Regions from separate parts of the Shewanella sp. 125m-1 genome, predicted to be linked through region 1. Evidence: riboswitches for the same ligand, from Rfam matches in the RefSeq annotation. Region 1 holds a riboswitch; the other holds the start of a gene.

Evidence for each region. A riboswitch is a leader RNA that binds a small molecule or an ion and turns the genes downstream of it on or off. The one in region 1 is predicted to bind thiamine pyrophosphate.
Region 2: another riboswitch for thiamine pyrophosphate. It lies ahead of thiC (phosphomethylpyrimidine synthase ThiC); the one in region 1 lies ahead of ACVBIK_RS16955 (TonB-dependent receptor).

What each region holds. Positions count from the first base shown of each region.
Region 1 is NZ_JBRILT010000046.1:14,733-18,158, forward strand. It holds gene hinT (purine nucleoside phosphoramidase) at 1-281, shown strand, start outside; gene ACVBIK_RS16940 (PaaI family thioesterase) at 278-781, shown strand; gene ACVBIK_RS16945 (PaaI family thioesterase) at 774-1,259, shown strand; gene ACVBIK_RS16950 (YcfL family protein) at 1,464-1,853, shown strand; TPP riboswitch at 2,042-2,172, shown strand; gene ACVBIK_RS16955 (TonB-dependent receptor) at 2,225-3,426, shown strand, end outside.
Region 2 is NZ_JBRILT010000008.1:26,136-29,561, forward strand. It holds gene thiE (thiamine phosphate synthase) at 1-115, opposite strand, end outside; gene thiC (phosphomethylpyrimidine synthase ThiC) at 118-2,106, opposite strand; TPP riboswitch at 2,252-2,350, opposite strand; gene ACVBIK_RS05865 (hypothetical protein) at 2,515-3,426, opposite strand, start outside.

The DNA of each region.
Region 1 (3,426 bases):
TGACAGCCTTTAGAGATATCACGCCCAAAGCACCTACACATGTGTTAATTATTCCAAATCATCTGATCCCAACAACTAATGACATTAAGGCATCAGACGAAAAAGCATTAGGCCGTATGATGTCTGTGGCTGCTAAGTTGGCTCAAGAAGCGGGGATAGCTGAAGATGGCTACCGATTAATCATGAACTGTAATCAGCATGGTGGCCAAGAGGTTTATCACATTCATATGCATTTAGTGGGTGGCCATCCACTAGGCCCGATGTTGAGCCCGAGTGAATGAGTTCAAGCAGTCAGAGCTACTCGCTAACCGATATGGCGAGCCGATTTGTCGCGCAGCTAACTCAATGCCGTAAGCTTAAATTAAAGGTGCTAGAAGGTAGCGGAAAGCATGTTTTACTGGAGTTGCCTTACGATACACAGCTTGTTGGTTACCCTGACACGGGGGTGATCCATGGTGGTGTGATCACAACATTGATGGATACTGCAAGTGGTTGCGCGGTGGTGTGTTCAATTTTTGATAAACACCGCTTGCTTGAGATCTCTCCGACTCTCGATTTGCGTGTCGATTATATGAAGCCGGCAGCGCCGCACAAACCTGTTTACGGTTTTGCCCAGTGTTATAAATTGTCTTCAAGTGTTGCCTTTACCCGCGCTATTGCTTACCAAGATTCAATAGATGATCCCATCGCTCATGCGGTAGGCTCGTTTATGCGTATCAGCCCTGAGATGGTTGGTGAAGAGTTTAGGCAGGCATTGATGGGAGGTGCTGAATATGGATGATGAATCGTACTTTTCTATTGAACCATCGTTGGACGACAGTGCTAAGCTTGACGTTAAGGGCATCGTAAAGAAGGCCACAGAGCTAAATGACTTTGGCCATCTCTTGGAGCATGTTCCTTACGCAAAATTTATCGGAATGGCGGTAGACAGATTTGGTGATGAACTGGTTTTCAAGCTGCCAGCAAAAGATGACAACATAGGTAATCCTATCTTGCCTGCGCTACATGGCGGCGTGATTGCAGGATTTATGGAGATGTCGGCAATAGTACAATTGATGGTGTTTATGCAAACGACAAAAGTACCTAAAGTTGTTGATTTTTCAATTGATTATTTAAGGGCTGGTTACCATAAAGATAGCTTCGCCGAGTGTAAAATCACGCGCCAAGGCCGCCGAGTGGCCAATGTAAGCATTAATTGTTGGCAGACAAACCGTAAGCATTTAATTGCAACTGCAAGAGCGCACTTTTTGATTGATTAGTCGAGCTGGCTAACTTTAGTTTATTTAAGTTACGCCTATTAGCTTATGCTTAAACTCAAGCTTATTAACTCAAGCTTATTAACTCAAGCTTATTAACTTACGTTTATTCGCTTAGGCTATTAATCGGGCATGTTAATTTAACTTGCTACTTAACTCATGGTTTGTATCAATAGCGTATGTGTTGCAGCTAAGAAGGGGATAGAGATGAAAAAGGTTTTATTGGGACTATTTACCGCATTGGTTTTCACTGCATGTGCTCAACATACTGCCGGTGTGATGGCGGGGTCAAATGGGGATGCTAGGATTGATAACAATAGCTTTGGTAAAGAGGTACAAGTAACCAATATCATGGCTCGCCCTGAAGGCGGATTCTTACGTGGTACGGGAACCATTGTCAGTCAGGTATCAACCGATTTAAGGTTGCAATATAAGTTCACCTGGTTTGATTTAAACGGAATGACAATTGACGATGAAGGCGTAAGCTGGAAATCGGTAAAGCTACACGGTAAACAGCACCTGCAAGTTAGCGCTGTGGCTCCTAATGCCACCGCAACTCGTTTTGAGCTATACGTGAGAAAAGCCTTTTCAAATTAGCCTGACGACACTCTTGGTTAATATTGGTTAGTTAAAGTGGTAAGTTTAAGTTGTTGGCTAAAGGCTAGCGTAAACCAAGTTTATATCACACCTGTTAAAAAAACGTCAGCTAAGCTGACGTTTTTTCATGCAAAAAGTACCTGTTTTTAAAGAAGTCTGTCATCGAGTTGTAAATTTCATGTATAATCGCGCTCGCCAAGGGGTGTTAAAGTCTATAAACCGAAAGTCGGATTTATCTGCTTTGACTGAGATGTTGAAAAACGAACCCTTTGAACCTGATCCGGCTAATACCGGCGTAGGAATGGGCCACAATTCATTTCCCGATCGCTTCTTTACTGATGCCGGATCTCAAAATTTTACTTTGAGGTCCTATGTTAAATCTAAAATCTTATTCGCCAATAGCACTTGCGGTTATTGCAGCCATCTCATCTACAAACGCCTTTGCTAATGGCGATGCATCCACCACTCACGATGATATCGAAGTCATGGTGGTGACCTCTGACTTTCGTGGTTCAGCATTAGAAACAATGCCCTCCAGCGTTACCATTATTGATCAGCAACAAATTGAAGATGAAGGTGCCCAACACTTTGAAGATATCTTAAATACGGTTGCCAATTTAAATTGGTCTGGTGGTAGCTCTAGACCTAAATATTTCCAGATCCGTGGTGTGGGCGAGCAAGAAGAATACCAGGGCGCACCTAACTCTTCGGTGGGGTTTGTTGTAGACGATATCGACCTATCTGGTTTAGGCATGGTCTCAAGCATGTATGATCTACAACAAGTAGAAGTGCTACGTGGGCCACAAGGAACTCGCTATGGCGCAAATGCCTTAGCAGGTCTAATTTATCTCAAGAGTAACGACCCTACCGATGTGTTTGAACATGGCGCAGAAGTCTCTCTTGGCGATGATAATCTACAGACTTTCAGTGGTTTCAGCTCAGGTCCTATTACAGACTCAGGTAATTTACTTTATCGTGTATCGTTACAGCAGCATCAACAAGATGGCTATCGTGACAACCTCTACCTTGGCCGAAGTGACACCAATAATCGTGATGAGTTTACAGGCCGCGGTAAGTTACGCTGGTATGCAACCGAAGATCTAGAAATCGATTTAACTTTCCTGCACGCGAACTACGACAATGGTTATGATGCATGGACACTGGATAATAATGGTTTTGACACATTAACCGATGCTCCGGGTGTCGATAAGCAACGTACAACAGGCTCGTCACTTAAGTTCACCTATACTGGCGCCGAGAATTTTGATCTCACTTCATTAACCTCGTTGGCGCAATCAGATACGCGCCATAACTACGACGGTGACTGGGCAAACCCTGACTACTGGGAAAGTCGAGGTTGCGGTGGTATTCCATGTGAGTACGAGTATAACTGGGACAAAAAAGGCGAGAGAAAAACGCTAACCCAGGAGTTTAGATTATCGTCCACAGAATCTGGACGTATTTTTTCAGATAGTACCGATTGGCTGATTGGCGTGTATGCCATGGACTTACAAGAAGATAACGACACGGTTGATACTTATAACCAGTTATCAGCCGAGTATGAAGCACAAAA
Region 2 (3,426 bases), on a different contig from region 1:
GATCTGACATGGTTGCCAGATCCGCTTGAATACCCGCGCCGCCTCCGCTATCTGAACCCGCAATCGTCCACACTATCGGACGCTTGTCAGGCCAACTATGGGGAGCATTTTTCATGACTAATCCTCTAGCACCACATCACGCTTTTTTTCAGCGGCTTCATGGTAGAGTTCCGCCCCCTTGGCTTTAAACTCAGCCGACATCTGTGCCATGCCCTGCTCACGAACAACAGTCGTTTCACTCACTGTGTATGATTGATATTCAGCATCCGATTTAATATCGATGCTGCTAACCTGTTGTTCACGCTCTTGAGCGGCGGCATAATCACGGACTTCTTGAGTGATCTTCATCGAACAGAATTTTGGGCCACACATGGAGCAAAAGTGTGCCACTTTGGCAGACTCTTGAGGTAAAGATTCATCATGATAAGCACGCGCTGTATCAGGATCTAAACCAAGGTTATATTGATCTTCCCAGCGAAACTCAAAACGTGCTTTTGATAAAGCATTGTCACGAATTTGCGCGCCAGGGTGTCCCTTTGCAACATCGCCAGCATGAGCTGCAATTTTGTAGGTAATAAGTCCTTGTTTCACATCTTCTTTATTCGGCAAGCCTAAATGTTCTTTTGGCGTGACATAACACAACATGGCGCAGCCATACCAAGCGATCATTGCCGCACCAATACCTGAGGTGAAGTGATCGTAACCCGGCGCGATATCTGTTGTTTGCGGGCCTAACGTATAAAATGGCGCTTCATCACACAGCTCAAGCTGTTTATCCATATTCTCTTTGATGAGATTCATTGGAATATGACCTGGTCCCTCGATAATGGTTTGCACATCATATTCCCACGCAATTTTCACCAGCTCGCCTAAGGTTTCTAATTCCGAAAACTGCGCTTCATCGTTTGCATCGGCAATAGATCCCGGACGCATACCGTCCCCCAGCGACAGTGATACATCGTATGCGGCGCAGATCTCACAGATCTCACGAAAATGTTCATAAAGGAAATTTTCTTTATGGTGTGACAAGCACCATTTGGCCATGATTGAACCGCCACGCGACACGATGCCCGTTAAACGTTTTGCCGTCATTGGTACATAACGCAGTAACACACCAGCATGAATAGTGAAGTAGTCTACGCCTTGTTCGGCTTGTTCGATCAAGGTATCGCGAAAGGTTGCCCAATTTAGATCTTCTGCAACGCCGTTTACTTTTTCAAGCGCTTGATAAATTGGTACCGTACCAATTGGCACTGGTGAGTTACGAATAATCCATTCACGGGTTTCATGAATATAACGTCCCGTCGACAAGTCCATCACGGTGTCAGCGCCCCAACGCGTCGACCAAACAAGCTTTTCAACTTCCTCTTCGATTGACGATGTCACCGCAGAGTTACCAATATTGGCGTTAACTTTAACCAAAAAATTACGCCCAATAATCATAGGCTCAGCTTCTGGGTGGTTGATATTTAAAGGGATGATAGCTCGGCCACGGGCAATTTCTTGTCTAACAAATTCAGCGGTTATCGGCTCGCCAATCACTGCGCCAAAACTTTCCCCCTTATCTTTTTGCGTTAAGATAGGGTCTCGTACTTCTACCTGTGCCATGTTTTCACGAATGGCAATGTACTCCATTTCAGGCGTGATAATGCCCTGCCTTGCATAGTGTAACTGCGTCACACATTTACCTATTTTGGCGCGACGAGGTGGTAATAATGACTCAAATCGAAGGTGGTCTAAGCCGTCATCAGCTAAGCGCTGCTGAGTAAAGCCAGAGCTGACACCTGCAAGTTGCTCGGTATCATCGCGCTCTTCTATCCAGTGCTCGCGGAACTTTTCTAATCCTTTACGCACATCGATTTTTGCATCAGGATCAGAATACGCACCTGCGCAGTCGTAGACTTTTAGTGGAGGGTTGGCTTCAAATAGAGGATTGGCTTCAGAGCCGCTAATTAGGGTATCAGCTTGGTGTATTTGGCGCATACCCACTTTTAGATCTGTTCGACTACCTTGTAGGTAAATTTTTTCAGAATTTGGGTGCTGTAGCGGCTTTAAGTTATCAATAAACTGTTGAGCTTGAGCTCGGGTTTCGCGGCGTTTTGACATTAGCAAACTCACTTTATAAAAAGAAATGAAGTTGCTTGTCAGGAGAAATGAGAATGTGAAAAGTTGAACGGATAGTAAGGCAATAAACGCCAGCTACACGTAACCTTCGAAACATTGCTTAAGCATGTCTTAAACAGACATTTTTGCAATGATTTCGCTTGTTTCCTTCGCAGGTTCTAGCCTGATCAGGTTCAACGGATCCCGAATTAACGGTCTCAGCCATATGGCACTCCGACAAGATGAACTGGCAGTATAGTCCTATCGACTTGTGACATACAAGTGCTTAAGTAGATATTAGACTAGAATAAACAAGCAAAAAATTAGAACCATAACCAACTGTTACATATGAGTTTTAACTTGTAAAATGGGTAATTCCGTTAAAATAGATGAATTTTTATCAACTAAAACTTATCCCTTTTTACTTATCATTCGCTTATCTAGTTGTGCGGAAATCGCATCATTGATCGCTTTTTTTATCTTGTCTCCACCACAATTAAATGGGTAACCCAGGTTTTCTGCAAAAGGGTTAATTTGCGTTGGCACTTGGACAATGCGATAGCACGTATCACCCTGCCTGACGATGCGATTCGGATCTAATCTATGGTTGGTTGTGAGCACCTTGCTGTACTCATCAACTTGAGGGAAAACTAACTCTTGCATGTCGCCATCCATCTCACTCAAGGAACGCTTTTTAGTATATTGATCAGCCTTGTCTATAATGAGTTCATCGAGTTTGCTGGCTCGTTGCTTGGCCAAGTAAGACTGCGTAAACAGGCTTGAGCTTGATGCTAAATTTTGACTACTATTTTGACCTGAACTTGAATTCGCATTTTGAGTAGGAATTAAGTTTAACTTTTCATACTGACTATTCTCACTGCGAGCTATCGTGCCCTTTGTGTTACTCGCCTTTTTTATTGTCAGCTTTGTTATAGTGCCCTTTGTCATAGCCTGCTTTGTTATAGTACCTTTCGTTATAGCGTCCTTTGTTTTACTGACCTTAATTGACCCGTTGTTAGTTTCACGCTCTTGCCACACTTTCTCTTGTAGTTCTTTCTCTTGCGAAGTAGCAGCAACAATCTCTGGATTTACGACAGGTTTTACTGTGACTTCACTTTTCACTTCAAGCTCAATATCCGTTTTTATTACTTGCTCAATAACTTTTTGATCTGTGACTTTTGGCTCAGTGACGTTTTGAGGAACTTGATACAGATATGATTGAATTTTAGCGCCGGACACATTTTTAGTTACCAGTGCTGTGCCTGTCCATAATTGGTTTATCGCAACGATAGCCACAAGGTGTAATAGTATGACACTGGAGAT